One region of the Pseudoalteromonas sp. SG43-5 genome, then DNA from elsewhere that is predicted to be linked to it. Evidence: predicted binding sites of a transcription regulator. Region 1 holds the regulator's gene; each other region holds the start of a gene.
The links. The regulator sigma-54, encoded in region 1, starts transcription at its own class of promoters, with help from an activator protein. The targets are predictions, from matches to a motif close to GTTGGCACGNNNNTNGNNT.

Region 1 (4,217 bases):
GAGCAAGGTAAAATTAGCCACAAAGTCACTGCGGCTAAAATGGAGCTATACCAGCAATTAGGTTTCACGTTTTTTGAAAAACCCATTTTTACTTTATATAACGAGCAACAAACGTGGCAAATAAATGCAGACGAAGCAACATTATATGAAGATAAACAATTAATTTTAGAAGGTAATGTGGTTGCCAAAAATTTAACCGATAACGCCATGATAGACAAAATCAATGCTGATAATATTCAGGTTGATATAAAGTTATTAACAATGCGTTCGGAGCAACCCGTCATTATCACTGGACCCAATTTAAAAATCACCGGTAAAGGCCTAGAAGCCGACTTGAAAACCGAAGTGATAAAACTAATTAACCATACGCGAACCATATATTATGACCAATAAAATATTAAAATCACTTATAATTCCTACACTTATACTAGCGTTTAATAGTAGTGCTGCAGAGCAAAACACGCAACCTGCTGCCAATCAAATTTCAATAAGTGCCGACAAGCAAGAAGGTCAATTGAAAGCTAATGTGGGTATTTTTGAGAAAAACGTTGAGATTATTCACGGTAATCGCCGCATTACAGCCGATCGCCTAGAAGTACACAAACGTGATGAACTTGGTGATAATAAACAATTATTAATTGCCACAGGTAGCCCTGCGCACTTTGAAGAAAAGCAATCAGACGGCACGACTATGAGCGCCAGTGCTGACGAAGTACGTTATGATGTATCTAAGCGTTTTTTAACGCTTGTTGGTAATGCACAAGTTTCGCAAGCCGGACAAAAAATAAATGCTAAAAGCATTACCTACGACATAGAGCAGCAGCTCATCAGTGCCGAAAAAGATGAAAACTCAACTGACCGCGTTCACACAATTTTAGTACCGATCGAAACTAAAAAAAGTAAAAAAGGCGATAAAGGTCAACCATGAGCACATTAAAAGCAGAACTATTAGCAAAAAGCTATAAAGGTCGTGAAGTTGTAAAAAACGTCGGCCTTGAAGTACAAGCTGGCAGTATAGTTGGCTTACTTGGCCCTAACGGTGCTGGTAAAACAACGACTTTTTATATGATTGTAGGGCTTGTTCCTAGCGACAAAGGTAAAATATCTATTGATGATAACGATATTACTCTTTTACCTATGCATAGTCGTGCTAGATTAGGCATAGGCTACTTACCACAAGAGTCATCGATTTTTAGAAAGCTGACTGTTTATCAAAACTTAATGGCCATTTTAGAAACGCGCAAAGAACTAAATAAACAAGCCAGAGAAGACACGCTCAATAACTTATTAGATGAATTTAGCATACAACACATTCGTGATAGCCAAGGTATGGCATTATCGGGGGGAGAACGTCGTCGTGTAGAAATAGCACGAGCGCTGGCAGCAGATCCTAAATTTATATTACTGGATGAACCGTTTGCCGGTGTTGACCCTATTTCGGTATTAGATATAAAGAAAATAATAGAACATCTTAAAAATCGTGGGATTGGTGTATTAATTACCGACCATAACGTAAGAGAGACCCTTGATGTTTGTGAAAAAGCCTACATTGTTTCTCATGGGGAGCTGATTGCATCAGGTACTCCAGAACACGTATTAAATGATAAAACAGTACGCGATGTTTACTTAGGCGAGCAATTTAGGCTGTAACATTTACGCCATGTCTTTAAGCATCTGCTAGTATTAATTATAACAACATAAAAGGATTGTTAGAGATACATGAGGCAATCACTACAGCTGCGCATGGGCCAGCAACTTACAATGACTCCACAGTTGCAACAAGCTATTCGTTTGTTGCAACTCAGTACATTGGATCTCCAGCAAGAAATACAAGAAGCTCTCGACAGTAATCCACTATTAGAGGTTGAAGAGGCAGACTATTCCGAAGACGCTGCTGGTAAAAACGAGCAAAAAGCTGATACCGATGACATAACTGTTAGCGCATCTGCTGATGATGCTCCGAGCGAATACGAACAAGATACTGGTGAAGCACTTGCAAAAGACACGCTAAGTGACGACATGGCTATGGATGTCAGTTGGGATGAGTACATGAGTGCCGCTCCTGCAGCCTCATCAGGTCCAATGCCTGAAGACGAATCAATATACCAAGGCGCCTCTACTGAAACGCTCCATGAGTATTTAATGTGGCAATTACAACTAACGCCATTTAGCCCTACAGACGAAGCTATTGCTATTGCTATTGTAGAAGCTGTCGATGATTCAGGTATTTTAACACTAAGCTGCGAAGAGATTTTAGAAAGCTTTAATCAAGAAAACGAAGATGATAACGAAGTCGAACTTGATGAAATTGAAGCGGTATTAAAACGCATCCAACTGTTTGATCCTGTTGGTATTGCTGCACGTAGTTTACAAGAGTGTTTGTGTATTCAGCTTAATCAATTTGATAAAGAAACACCTTATATTAATGAAACGAAAATGATTTTAACCGAGCATATTGATCTATTAGCAGCTCGCGACTATCGTACATTAATGAAAAAAACTAAGCTCAAAGAAGAAGAGCTTAAAGAAGTAATGACACTAATACATACTCTCAACCCAAAACCTGCAGATACTATTGTAAGGGAAGAATCTGAGTATGTTATTCCTGATGTGTCAGTTAAAAAAATTAAAGGCCGCTGGGTTGTCGAATTAAACCCAGATAGCATGCCTAAAATTCGTGTTAATAGCCAATACGCAGCAATGTCTCGCACTGTAAAATCAAGTGGCGACAGCCAGTTTATTCGCTCACATTTACAAGAAGCTAAATGGTTTATTAAAAGCTTAGAAAGTAGAAACGACACGCTATTAAAAGTTACTAATTGTATTGTTAAGCAACAACAAGGCTTTTTTGAACATGGCCCTGAAGCCATGAAACCAATGGTTTTAAATGATGTTGCTGAAATGGTAGAAATGCACGAATCGACAATTTCTCGCGTAACTACTCAAAAGTACATGCATACACCCCGTGGTATATTTGAGCTTAAATATTTTTTCTCAAGCCATGTAAGTACTGAAAACGGTGGTGAATGTTCATCTACAGCAATACGTGCGCTTATCCGAAAATTAATCGCAGCAGAAAACTCAGCAAAACCATTGAGTGATAGCAAAATAGCGGATATATTGGCTGAGCAAGGAATTAAAGTAGCGAGACGTACAATCGCAAAATACCGCGAATCTCTTGCTATTCCACCGTCAAATCAGCGTAAAAGTCTGATTTAAGACGCTAAACTAAGAGGGTAATGCTTATGCAACTAAACTTAACTGGTCGTCACGTAGAATTAACCGATTCACTAAGAGACTATATTAATACTAAATTTGCGAAGCTTGAAAGACACTCTGATCATATTAATAATGTTCATGTCATTCTCGATGTAGAAAAATTAAATCAAAAAGCAGAAGCCACAATACACGTAAGCGGTGCTGAGCTATTTGCCTCTACAGAACATCAAGATATGTATGCCGCTATTGACTCGTTGATCGACAAGCTCGATCGCCAAGTAATCAAACACAAAGAGAAGCTTGCTCGACACTAATATGATGAAATTAAGTTCACTTATATGCCAGGACTGCAGCAAAGCTGCGGTCCTTTTTAATAGCAAAAAAAGAATTTTAGAGTTCATTAGCGAACTTGCTCACGACAAACTTCCGTATTTACCGCAACAAGATATTCTTAATGCTTTAATGAGCAGAGAGAAATTAGGTAGTACAGGTATAGGACGTGGCATTGCTATTCCTCATGGAAGAATGAGCGGTGCAGAAGAGCCTTTGGCTTTAGTGCTCGTTAGCGAAACTCCAATAAACTTTGATGCAATCGATAATCGCCCTGTTGATATTTTTGTCGCACTCATCGTACCAGATGGCGATAACCAGCAGCACTTAAAGACTCTAGCAACCATTGCTGATAAACTAAACAACAAAGATTTTTGTAAACAGTTACGCAGTGCAAAATCTGATACTGAGCTTTACCAAGTTATTGTCGATCAATCATAGTTTTATAAAGGGTGTTAAATGGAGTTAATTATCATAAGCGGCCGTTCCGGTTCTGGAAAGTCGGTTGCTTTGCGCGTTGTAGAAGATTTAGGTTATTATTGCGTAGATAATATTCCAGTAAACCTACTACCTTCATTAGTTCGCAGTGTGTCTGATAGCTACGATAAAATTGCTGTTAGCATAGATGTGCGCAACATCCCTAAAGAACAAGATGAATTTAACGATAT
Region 2 (4,217 bases), on a different contig from region 1:
ATTGCGCCTTCTTTGGCTGCAAAAGCATTAAGTGGTGTATTTAATATGGTGGCTAGGGAAAGTGCTAAATATGCGTGTTTCAAACGTTTTCTCTCTACGGTTAAAATGTTGTTGGCGATAAAGACCGAAAGGATTAAAAATAACTTTCAGTAAAATTTTGATTCTTTTTGTTTTTTAGAACATAACAAAACAGATGCATTATAAAGATGGTAATTAAGTAGTATTGTTTTATTAGTTGATAAAATATTAATACAGCGATTGTACTAGAGTGAATGTAAATATATGCTTTTAATAGAATTTTTAATTATAGACTACTTTTAACCTGCTAACATTTTAAAAGAGTTAACTTTTATGCAGCATTTTTTAAATTACTTAAATAAGCTTCACTTTTAGTACTGCATGGCTTAACTAATGAATTTAATTAAAAATTTTTGAAATAAAAAATAACTTATACGGTCTAGGTTACTTCTACGTTTATTAATATTCATTTAAGGAAATTTTATGACAGGTTCAATGAATTCTGATGTGCAAAACCGTTTGCAGTGGTCACTTTTATCTTTGCGTTTAGGCGTGTTTATTGTAATGGTTATGTGGACATTCGATAAGTTTGTTAATCCTGGGCATAGCGCACGTATTTTTGAACATTTTTACGGTATTAGTGGCTCTACAGATATAGTGGCTTACATTATTGGTGCGGTGCAGTTAGTGCTTGTTTTAGCATTTTTAGCGGGTATTAAAAAACGCATTACTTATGGTGTGATTTTTGTGATGCATGGTTTGTCTACGCTTTCATCTTATAACCAATACATTGATGGCTTCAACAACTTATTATTCTTCACTGCATGGCCAATGTGGGCTGCGTGTTTTGCACTTTACTTATTACGCGACCAAGACGTGAAATTTACTGTAAAGTAATAAAGTATATGCAAAAAAATTGGTTATAAGCCATAAGGCTTATAACCAATAAGTACACAGGGAGTGTGTGGAAGTCGGTTTGCGTGTTTACAACTAATGCATTGCGTCGTTGTATTGCTCAGCAAGGCTCTCTTTTTGCCCTTCGGTAAGTGCTTTACCCGCTAATTGAAACACTTCGTGTTCTTCTTCACTTAAATGATGATGTACCAAATGGTGTAGCTTTTTAGCTGCAACTAACCATGCAGACGAGCTCATTTCGGTATCTTCAAGTTGTTCAATTAATTCATCAATTTCGTGATGTTCAGCTACGCTGTGGCGCGCTTTTTCATGAGTTAAGTCATCAAACATAAGTGGGTTATAAAAGTAACGTTCTTCAAATTTTGCGTGATTTTCTAATTCTGTTTTTAGCTCATCCATTAGCGTGTGGCGCTGCTCTGTGTCGCCGTGTGTTTGAATAAGCGCATCTACCAATTCTCGTTGTTTGTCATGGTCATGACGTAGTGCTTCAAAAATATTCATAACTAGTCCTTTTACAATTTATTTGCTTATATCATTAACTAGCAAACTAAATGCCAAATATTAAGTTATTGTATTTTAATAAATTTAATTTAATTTATTATTCTTTGGCTGCGATCACTGTAAATTTTACAGTGATATGAATGCAATAATTTCAGGCTTTCGCGCAGTTCAATTATAAAAGTGAGTATAAATTCCTACAGAACCTTACAAATATTTACTGGTTGTTTATTTTATTGCAGTGATAAAGTGTCAGTGTTATTTGGGTACAACCTATATATTACTCTCACACATAAATGCAGGTAGCACGTTAACTTAATAGGATAGTTTAAGGATGAACATAAAAAGCCCCGTCGCCGCATTATTGCTGTGCGCTTTACTGAGTGCATGTAGTACAGCCCCGCGTTCTGACCCTAACTTATGCATTGAAGAGGCTGAAATGGCTGATCGAAATGGCGCTCAAACAAGCTCACAGGTTTACAATCAATGCATTAGCGCACAAATTAAAAAGGATGAAAAAAATAACACTTTTTTTGATGCCATCGGTACGTTCTTTTTTGAATTTTTTGTAATGGTGGTAGAAAAGTAAATAAGTTGCGTAAAAATAGGATTAGTTATGAAGCAATTATTGATAGCAATTCCACTTTTTTTATTACTAAGAGCTTGTGCGGCGCAGCCTTACGCAGGCTCGGCAAAATGTATGGAACAAGCAGATATTGCATACGAAACCGATACACGTAAAAATGAGACACTAGATAATGAATGCAAAGCTGCAAAAGTAAATACGCCTAATAAAGAGCTTGAGAATCATGGCTTGGTTGATAGAAGCCTTTTACAGCTAATCGTTAGCTTTTTAAATGGCGTATTTTAATAGTAAAAATATAATTAAATAAGGTATGTATGAGGGAAGAACTAAGAGCAAAAATAATTACCGTATGCGATAAAAAAATAGCAGTTAAAGGCGAAAATGTAGGGCTTTCTTTTTATGCATTTTTTGCCAATAAAAACGACGATCCAGAGCTACTTATGGAAGCTGCTACTTGGTGGATACACACCCATAAATTAGATCATTTTGTAAAAGCACATAAAATTAAACAAATGGTTTTAGACGAACTTTAGTCAAGTAAGTGAGCCAATACTTTTAGCTGTGTTTATTTAATCAACTACGATTTGGTTTCTTCCGTTTTCTTTTGCTTTATAAAGTAATTTATCTGCATGCTTAATAAGAATATCGAGTGTGCTTTTTAAAGGGCTACTTACAGAGGCTCCTGCACTAAAAGTGATTTTTGTATCTGTAGGAAAGTCTTCTATATTACTGTAATGCTCGGCGAAGCTAATGGCGAGTCGGTTAAATATATCGCGAATTATTTGTTCGTCAACCGAATTTAGTGCAAACAACCATTCTTCGCCGCCGTAGCGGCCAAACTGATGATCACCACTTAGTGTTTCTTTTGCAGCCTTTGCAAAGGAAATAAGAACTAAATCTCCAACATCGTGACCAAATTGGTCGTTAATTTTTTTAAAGTAGTCTAAGTCAACAATTGCTATCGTCATTTTACCTTCACTGAGCTTTGCTTCTGCGGCGCGCATTATTCCTCTGCGATTAGGGCTATTTGTTAGATAATCTGTTAATGAAATATCGTGATATTTTTGACGTTGTCGAGCTTGCCGATAAAATAAAAATAATGAAGCAATCACTAAAATAAACGCTATAGCAGCGCTAAGTCGCCAAATTATTTTTTGTTGGTACTCTTCTTTAGCTTGTAGTTCACTAATGTCTTTTGCGTACTCTAGTTGCTGTATTTTTTCTTCTTTTTCTTTTACTTCAAACTGTACCTGTAGTGTTTTTATATTACTTTCACTGGTAGCTTCGTAGTGTTTTTTTGTATAAAGAAGCTTTTGTTCAATTGCTTCAAAAGCCTCGTCAGTGTAGTTGAGGCGTCGCTTTAGCTCATAGCGTTTACTTAAAAAATCGGCTTTATAAATACTGCGGCTGAATTTATCTAAGTTTAAAAATACCTCATCGTTTGCTTCATTTGCTTGATCAAGTAAATCTAGTTTTATATATATGTCAGCTAACAAAATGAGCGATGCGAGTTGCATGTCGTGTACACCTGCAGAACGAGCAAGCTCAATGTTCTCTTTAGTTAAAGTTAAAGCTTTATCGTAGTTTGCTTGTAAGTACTCAATGCTAGCAATTGAGTATTGGGCAAAGGTTAAGCCTTTTTGCATATTAGCTTTTTTAAAATAGAGCAATGCTTTGTCTAGGTATATTAAGGCATCTTTAGGTTTTTTTATCTCGAGCAATATATTGCCTAAACTCCAATATGCTTTTGCAGTAAAAAGCCCATCTTGTGTTTGCTCATATGCTGCAACCGCTTTTTTTGCATAATATATGGCTTTGTCTTTTTCGTTTAGATAATTATATGCATCGGCTATTTTTCTAAAAAAGTATCCCTGAGATGCTGAGTCGCCATCTTTTAATGATAATTCTAGCCCTTCTAGTGCAACATTTAGGGTCTTTTTCAATGCATCAGTATCGGTGTAATAGTAAGCAAGTGCTCGTAAAATAATAATTTTTTCTTTAGATGAATGCTGTTGCAAGCTCTCTTCTAATTTTGTGGCTAGCGTGTGTGCTGGAGCTGGGTTTGCATCCCTCGCTAGAGACTTGAGTTGTGATTCGAGAAATAATAAATACACACTTTTTTGGTTTGGTAACTCTTTGTTCTTTAAGTAATAGGATAAGTGAGTATTTAACGCTGCGTATTTTTCTTGTCTAAAAAGTA
Region 3 (4,217 bases), on a different contig from region 1:
CGGTAACACCTAGTATGTGTAAATCAAGGCCCGTTAAAATTCCTGCTTTTATTCGCCAAAGCACTGCAAACACTAACGCACATGCAAGAACTCCAGTTTGACGGGCTGGCGTATTAAGCAATGTTTTATATGTTTTTTTATCAAAGCTTAGTAGGGCAATAATAATTACAAGGGCCCAAAGTAGCCCTTGTATTGTTATGCTGAGCATAGTAATTACTTAAATGTTGACCATATAGGGGCATGATCTGAGGGTTTTTCAATACCGCGCAGTTCGTAGTCAATACCAGTATCTATACAGCGTGCTGCAAGCTCATTAGTTGCAAGTACTACATCTATTCGAAGCCCTCGGTTATCTACAAACCCTTTAGAGCGATAGTCAAACCACGAATATTGATCGTCTGTTACTGGGTTTTGTTCTCTAAAGGTGTCTTTAAAGCCCCAATTAAGTAATGTTGCAAGCCATTCACGCTCTACCGGTTGGAAAGAACATTTACCCGTTTTTAACCAACGCTTTGCATTAACTTCGCCAATACCAATATCTAAATCGGTGGGTGATATGTTGATATCGCCCATAACAATGACGTCTTGATCGGGGGTGTGGTTGGTTTCAAGGTGTGTCATTAAATCTTTATAAAATTGTCGTTTATAAGGGAATTTAGTTTCGTGATTAATATTATCACCTTGTGGGAAATAGCCATTCATGACTGTAAGGTCGCGACCGTTATCTTGTTCAACAGTGACGCTTATCATGCGTTTTTGCGATTCCTCTGTATCGGTAGCAAAGCCTTTTAAGACCGATTTAGGCTCTTTTTTGCATAACATAGCTACGCCATAATGGGCTTTTTGGCCATGAAAGTAGACGTGATATCCCATTTTTTGTACATCTTCTAGTGGGAATGCTTCGTCATGAACTTTAATCTCTTGCAAGCCAATAACGTCTGGTTGATGTTTGTCGATAATTGCTTGTAATTGGTGGAGACGAGCACGCAGACCATTGATATTGAAAGAAATCACTTTCATAAAATTTACCTTAAAATTGGATCTATTTAATGAATTAAATTGTATCAGTAAATACGCGTACATAACATGACTGAAATGAGAAAATAGCTGCACAAATGTTGATCAATTGGTGAGTAAAGTTTAAACATTGTAAATGCAGTATTAATTTTTTAAATAAATAAAAAATTCAATTGAACTTAACTTTATTGAATATATAATGCGCGAAATTCACTTGTTTAGCTCGTTCAAATAGGATCTCTCATGAAAACACAACTACTTTTAGCTACTGCTTTATTAGCATCTGCAACTGCTTCAGCACAAAGCAATACTTACTTCAGTCAAGATAATAAAATTGAGTCTAAGTTATGTGTACTAAGCGCAAACGAAGGCTTTAGTGTTGCTCGTAAAGAAGCTGCTCAGCACGGTGTTTACTTATCTCGTTTTTCTAAAAGCATTTTATGTAATGGTGAAGATATTCGCGATATTGCTAAAAAAACGACATTAAGCAACGTATCAGTTGAGAAAGTAGAAGTATTTGCAAAAGACGCTCAACAAGAAACTCAATTATGTATGACGGCTTTAAAACAAGGTTTAGCACCTGTTCGTCAAAAAATTGGTAACTTAAACTCATTAAAATGTAATGGTCAAAACGTTACTGAGTTTGTTAAACGCTACCAAAACGCAGCAATCTAATTATTAGCTGAACTATATAACTAAAATTGAGATACCTGGTTTTTTACCGGGTATTTTTTTGCAAAAATTACAAGGTTGTTTGCAAAGCTTGCAAGCTTAACTTATTGAAACTGTTCAATAAATGCACCAATCAAGATTAAGTTGTTGATTCTTATAAGTTAACTATTATTGGCATTGGATTTGTATTAGTTAAAGTGACATTTAATTAATTACGAAGGATACGTCTTATGAAAAAGTTAACATTAGCAGCCACTATTTTAGCATCATTAAGCCTAGCGGCTTGTTCATCTAATCAGGGTCTTGAAAGAATAGACAGTGACTTTGCAAGTTTAGATAATGACAGCGATGGCTACATCTCAAAAGTTGAAGCTGATGACGATAGCATTTGGGGCCATTTTTCAAATATTGATACCAATATGGATAACGAAATTAGCCGCAAAGAATTCAACACTTACATGAAGTTAAACAATGGTAAAGTAGCCACTGATTCTGAAGTAAGTGAGTCGGCATTTAAAGCTGAAATCGCTAAATTCGATAAAATTGAAAGCAGCTTTTCAAGCTTAGATAACGACAGTAATGGCTATATTTCGGTAGTTGAAGGTAACGATGATGATATTTCAAATCACTTTGGTTACATGGATAAAAACCAAGATAAGCGCATCAGTAAAAGCGAGTTTATGGGTTACATTAAAAAATACGGTAACGCAGTAGCTGAAGATGATGCATTAGAAGCCATTAAACACAGCTAATATTTGTTGTTTTAAAGAGTAAATTAGAAGCCAGTGATAATCACTGGCTTTTTTGTGTTTAAAATCTAGTTATTTAGTAGATATATTTTCCTAGTTTGGCGTTGTTCTGTCATAATAGATGGCTGTGTATTTTTATTTGTTAAGGGTGTGTATGGCGGGTCGGCGAATTAGTGATGAACAACTAGTTGAGATCATTGAAGCAGCTATTTTTGTTGCAGATAAGCCTGTGAGTAAACGCCACCTTAAAGATACTGTATTAATAGATTTAGCTATTTCTATGGCGCGAATAAACGACGCAATAGATACAATACAAGAACATTTTCAAACTCGTGGTATTCGCTTAGTTGAAGTTGGTAGTGGGTATCGTTTTCAGGCATGTAGTAGTTTAAGCCCTTGGTTAAATAACTTGTGGCAAGAACGCGCACCAAAATACTCACGTGCTTTACTGGAAACATTATCACTTATTGCATATAGGCAGCCCATTACGCGCGGTGAAATTGAGCAAGTAAGGGGTGTTACTACGGGTTCGAATATTATTAAAACCCTGCTCGAAAGAGAGTGGGTTAAAGTGGTAGGGCATAAAGAGGTGCCGGGTAAGCCGGCTTTATATGCAACTACTAAACAATTTTTAGATTATTTTTCGTTAACTGGACTTGAAAACTTACCTGCGCTGCCAACAGAGCAGCAAAGTAAAATTAACCAGTTATTGAGCGATCCTTCTGTGAGAGAACCATCCGAATGAGTATTATACAAGGTGAAAAGTTACAAAAAGTCTTAGCCCGTGCAGGCGTAGGCTCACGCCGTGAAATGGAAAAATACATTGATGCTAACCGCGTTAGTGTAAACGGTAAAGTGGCAAAGTTAGGTGACCGTGTTGAAGAAACCGATTTGATTCGTGTTGACGGGCACACTGTAAAGATTGAAGAAAAAGCAGATAGAATCTGTCGTGTGATTATGTATAACAAACCCGAAGGTGAGTTAAGCACACGTAAAGATCCAGAAGGGCGTCGTACAGTATTTGACCGACTTCCTCGTATTGATGGTGAGCGTTGGATTGCGGTTGGCCGATTAGACGTTAATACTTCGGGTTTGATGCTCTTTACTAATGATGGTGAATTAGCTAACCGCTTGATGCACCCGAGCTATGAAGTAGAGCGTGAATACTCTGCGCGTGTATTTGGTGAAGTAACCAATGAAACGGTTAAAAACTTACTACGTGGTGTTGAGCTTGAAGATGGTCCAGCCAAATTCACGACTGTAACCCCTATGGGTGGCGAAGGCGTTAACCGCTGGTTTAACGTAACGTTAAATGAAGGACGTAACCGTGAAGTACGTCGTTTATGGCAGTCTCAAGATGCTGAAGTATCTCGTCTTATTCGTATTCGTTACGGTAAACTAGAGCTTGATAAGCGCGTGCCACAAGGTGGTTGGATGGAGTATGATTTAGAAACAGTAAACTACTTACGCAAAACCGTTAAATTAGGGCGCGAGACACAAACTAAGCTTTCTGTTATGCCTGAAAAACGCAAAGATAAACGCGCTAAAATCAACCAGATCCGCAAAGCAGTTAAAAAACACAATCAACGTGTTAAGCCTACCAAACGTAAATAATAAATTAGTTATTTATTGCACACATTAAAAAAGCCGCTAATTGCGGCTTTTTTAATGTGTGTTGTATAAATTTTTTAAACTCTAAATTACTTTTTTACTTGAGCATCTAACGATTCGCCATTCACTTTACTAGAATCATCGCTCATCAAGTATAAGTAGGTTGGC
Region 4 (4,217 bases), on a different contig from region 1:
TTAATAGAGTTGGTCACTATATCGAGCTGATCTCTATCTATTTTGTCTAAATCAATAATATCGTTAAAAATATTGCCGAGCGTTTCAGCACTCGAAAATATAGTATTACCCCAACTACGCTGCTGTTTGTTTAAGTCAGTATCAAGCAGCATTCGTGTTAAACCAACAATACCATTGAGCGGTGTACGTAGTTCATGGCTTAATGTGGCAATAAACTTACCTTTGTCTTTATAGGCCGTTTCGAGCGCTTGAGCGGCCTCCTTACGACTTGTGATATCACGACCAAAGCCCAGTAGACCAATGTAATCACCTTCATCATTTATAAAAGGTAATTTACGCAGCTCAAACCAACGCGTTTCGCCATTTACCTCATAACCCACATCAATGGTTAGTGCTTTATGGCTTTGCTCTACTTCTTTATCGGTTTTCAAAACTTCAGATAAAAACTGACTAGGGAATATTTGCTCAACCGTTTTGCCAATTAGTTCGCTACTTGATTTGCCCATTACTTCTTCAAACATTTTATTACAACCAGCAAACACGCCATTGTTATCGCGGTAATAAAATAAATCAGGAGATGAATCAACTATTGAGCGCTGCAGCATGCTTTGTTGAGCAAGTTCTTGTTGTGTTTTTTTACGCTCAGCAATTTCTCGTCGTAGTTCTTCAATAGCGCGGTGCTTGGCATGAAATGCCATTTTACGCTCATCAATTTCGATGTTTAGACGGTTAATGTTATCTTTTAGGGTTTGATTTAAAAGCTTTTCTTGCTTGGTGGCGCTATCTAAATAAGCATATGAGGCATCTAGTTGTCGAATTGAATTAAGCAACACACTTATTATTAAAGGAGACACTACAGCCGTAAAAAATACCACGGCTAAAATATCAACAAGGTGTAATTCGCCTATCGCCACATAATAAAACATGCTCGATAAAATAAGAGATACAGTTAAAAATAAAGTGTAACAAATAGCAGCGGTTTTAAATTCACCAAATCGCGTTATTGAGCTGGAAAGTACCCGAGCCCAAGGGCTCAAAGAATAATCGGTCATACGTAATTTTATCTCTTAGCTGTGTACTTAATATAAAGAAGGCAATGCGTATGTATAAACATACCATTTTCCCAGATTTTAGCATTTTTCTCCTACCACTACTCACGTTGTGCGATAAAAACAGAATTTTTCATGTTTGATTTAGCTCATCTATTAAACTCATCATTTCAGCAATAAATTATTTAGTGTAAAATGCCCCGCTTTATTATCCCCAAAATACGAGTAGCGCACATGCAAACCAATATGCCAGATATAGCAGACACTGCACCCGCTTTACAAACAGGTAAATTAGACTGGGTTGGCATGGGCGAAATAGAACTGCCATTTATTTTTGAATCCCGAGACTTATCTCCAGTTACAGTAAACGCCAAAGCGCGTGCATTTGTAAATTTACATAAAGAAGATGCCAAAGGCATTCATATGTCACGTCTATTTTTGGCACTTGATCTGCTTTCAACCGAGCAGCAAGTCAATCCGCAAACGATAGCGCAGGCACTCGATACCTTTATAACTAGCCACGAAGGGCTGAGCGATAAAGCACAAATTGAATTTAAATTTGAATTACCGCTACGCCGTAAGTCACTATTAAGTGGTAAAGCGGGCTGGAAAAGCTACCCAGTTGTACTTACCAGTACAATTGAAAATAACGTTATTAGCTACGAGCTAACCGTAGATGTTACTTATTCTTCAACGTGCCCATGCTCTGCTGCACTTGCGCGCCAGCTTATACAAAACGCGTTTAACGAAAAGTTTAACCAAGAAACGTTAAGCCAAAAAGATGTGCACGAATGGCTAGGCACTACACAAGGCATTGTAGCTACTCCCCACTCGCAGCGCTCTATTGCCAACGTAAAAGTAAAGCTTGATAGCAACATTCAAGAATTTGACGTAGTTACGCTAATTAACACTCTTGAAGCTGAGCTTAAAACACCAGTACAAGCGGCAGTAAAACGTGAAGATGAGCAAGAATTTGCCCGTTTGAATGGTCAAAACCTTATGTTTTGTGAAGATGCAGCGCGTAAAATTAAAGCATTGCTAGAGGCAAACAATTACAGTGATTATTGGCTGCAAATAAACCACTATGAATCACTGCATGCACACGATGCTGTAGCTATTGCAGTAAAAGGTATTAAAGGAGGCTACAAAGCTTAATCGCTGTGTAGCTATTGCTTGTAAACCAGTCGGTAATTATTTTATAACCCATATTTTTTAGGCACGTAAATTGCTTTGTTTGAGCAGTGTCAATTTGTTGTTATGGAGTTACCGTATGGAATTCGCTTTATTATTAATCCTAGTATTAGTTGTCGGGGCCTCTGTTGTTGCGTCAAAGTTTAATGACGATGGCGGAAACCCGTATCCTTTTACTCGCAAGCAAACTGTTTTTACGCAGGTTGAAGGCGCTTTTTTAAATCTTCTCGAGCGTGCTGTTGGCGATCAATATAAAATTGTTAGTCGCGTTAAGTTAATCGACGTTATTGACTGTAAGCAAGGCCTTTCAGTAAAGTCTAAACGTGCTGCTTTAGCTAAAGCTAAAAATAAGCAACTCGACTTTGTATTAATCGATAAAGAAAAACTAACAATCATTGCTGCTGTTGACCTAGTTAACAATGCCAACAAAGATGGCCACAAAGCTCAACGCGACTGGTTTGTAAACGGTGCACTAGAGTCTGCGGGCATTCCACATATTCGTATGAAAGTTAAATCGGGCTACCGCCCTTCTGAAGTACGCGATGCAATTATGTTTAAACTTGGTAAGCCTGCAGCAACACAAACTCAGCGCCCTGTTCGTAATCGCTCACATAAGCCAGCGGTACTTTCACCTTCTCAAGCTAAAGCGCAAACCACCGCGTTAGCTGAAATTTAAAAAACGAATTAAATACTCTCCTAAAAAGTATTTAAAGCGAGCTCATAAACAAGCTCGCTTTTTTGTTTTTTATTGTTAACTTCACGTATAATCAAGTGATTCAAACTCAGGAATTAAACTTTATGAATGTTGGTATTATTGGCGCAATGGAGCCAGAAGTTAAAATTTTACGTGAAGCTATGCAAAACCCACAAATTTTAACTAAAGCAGGTTTCACTTTTTATACTGGCGAGTTGGCTGGTAACACGGTGACACTTGTTCAATCTGGTATTGGTAAAGTCGCATCAACTATTGCAACTACCTTACTTATCGATAACTTCAAACCTGATTGCATAATTAACACAGGCTCAGCCGGTGGATTCGATCCTTCTCTTAGTGTTGGCGATGTCGTAATTTCGTCAGAAGTACGTCACCACGATGTAGACGTAACTGCTTTTGGCTACGAAATTGGCCAAGTACCACAAATGCCGGCAGGCTTTGCAGCACACCCTAAATTAGTTGAAGCAGCACAGCAAACTATCGAACAAATCAGTGATGTTAAAACACTCGTTGGCTTAATTTGTACTGGTGACACATTTATGTGTGACCCTATACGCATTGATAAAGCACGTAGTGATTTTCCTACAATGCTTGCTGTTGAAATGGAAGGCGCTTCAATTGCACAAACGTGTTTTACGCTAAACACACCATTTGTTGTAATTCGCTCAATGTCTGATATTGCTGGTAAAGAGTCACCACAATCATTTGAAGAATACCTAGAAACAGCATCAATCAACTCATCTAAAATGGTTGTTGCACTTTTAGAAAAGCTTACAGCAGTATCTCTGTAAATGCTTAGCAATATTGTTCAAAATCACTTGGACTTTATTGCCTTTATACTAGCGCTCCTTGCTGAGCGCTTTATTCCCCTTATTAGCTGGTATCATCCTAATACCGCGTTAAATGCTGTTTTTAGTGCTATTGGCAAACGTATATACAAAAGCAAAGAACCTAAAAGCTATCAATATTTGGCAGCTATACTCGCAAGCTCACTTATTTTAAGTGTTATTCTCATTATTATAGTGTTACTACTCGAGTTTGCTTTTTACCCTGAATTACTCGCAGGTCTTATTTTATATTTATGCCTAGAAAGTAAGAGCATTGATAAAAAAGCACTTCGCATTGCAAAGCTAACTAAACAAAATCAAAAATCCACAGCGCGCGAATTACTAAAGCCACTGCTTGCCCGTGAAGTTAATAGACTTTCATCTGCTGGTATTATCAAAGCATTAATTGAAAGCTTAATACTGCGCACCGCTCGA

Region 2: H5161_RS04990 (hemerythrin domain-containing protein) is a predicted target of sigma-54. The motif match lies at 1,474-1,492, and genes of this name have one in related genera.
Region 3: H5161_RS06590 (EF-hand domain-containing protein) is a predicted target of sigma-54. The motif match lies at 1,860-1,878, and genes of this name have one in related genera.
Region 4: H5161_RS00690 (DUF2726 domain-containing protein) is a predicted target of sigma-54. The motif match lies at 2,262-2,280, and genes of this name have one in related genera.

What each region holds. Positions count from the first base shown of each region.
Region 1 covers NZ_JACJFA010000014.1:13,392-17,608, reverse strand. Annotated here, with positions in the region: gene lptC (LPS export ABC transporter periplasmic protein LptC) at 1-393, shown strand, start outside; gene lptA (lipopolysaccharide transport periplasmic protein LptA) at 383-928, shown strand; gene lptB (LPS export ABC transporter ATP-binding protein) at 925-1,650, shown strand; gene H5161_RS14160 (RNA polymerase factor sigma-54) at 1,720-3,219, shown strand; gene hpf (ribosome hibernation promoting factor) at 3,246-3,533, shown strand; gene ptsN (PTS IIA-like nitrogen regulatory protein PtsN) at 3,538-3,990, shown strand; gene rapZ (RNase adapter RapZ) at 4,009-4,217, shown strand, end outside.
Region 2 covers NZ_JACJFA010000003.1:197,398-201,614, reverse strand. Annotated here, with positions in the region: gene H5161_RS05000 (TonB-dependent siderophore receptor) at 1-83, opposite strand, end outside; gene H5161_RS04995 (hypothetical protein) at 502-915, shown strand; gene H5161_RS04990 (hemerythrin domain-containing protein) at 1,009-1,434, opposite strand; gene H5161_RS04985 (hypothetical protein) at 1,766-2,020, shown strand; gene H5161_RS04980 (hypothetical protein) at 2,048-2,302, shown strand; gene H5161_RS04975 (DUF6500 family protein) at 2,332-2,550, shown strand; gene H5161_RS04970 (GGDEF domain-containing protein) at 2,587-4,217, opposite strand, start outside.
Region 3 covers NZ_JACJFA010000004.1:236,055-240,271, forward strand. Annotated here, with positions in the region: gene H5161_RS06575 (energy-coupling factor ABC transporter permease) at 1-208, opposite strand, end outside; gene xthA (exodeoxyribonuclease III) at 214-1,020, opposite strand; gene H5161_RS06585 (exonuclease III) at 1,261-1,692, shown strand; gene H5161_RS06590 (EF-hand domain-containing protein) at 1,920-2,441, shown strand; gene scpB (SMC-Scp complex subunit ScpB) at 2,593-3,183, shown strand; gene rluB (23S rRNA pseudouridine(2605) synthase RluB) at 3,180-4,052, shown strand; gene H5161_RS06605 (YciK family oxidoreductase) at 4,139-4,217, opposite strand, start outside.
Region 4 covers NZ_JACJFA010000001.1:156,692-160,908, forward strand. Annotated here, with positions in the region: gene arcB (aerobic respiration two-component sensor histidine kinase ArcB) at 1-1,052, opposite strand, end outside; gene folE2 (GTP cyclohydrolase FolE2) at 1,284-2,204, shown strand; gene H5161_RS00690 (DUF2726 domain-containing protein) at 2,320-2,916, shown strand; gene mtnN (5'-methylthioadenosine/S-adenosylhomocysteine nucleosidase) at 3,039-3,746, shown strand; gene H5161_RS00700 (regulatory signaling modulator protein AmpE) at 3,747-4,217, shown strand, end outside.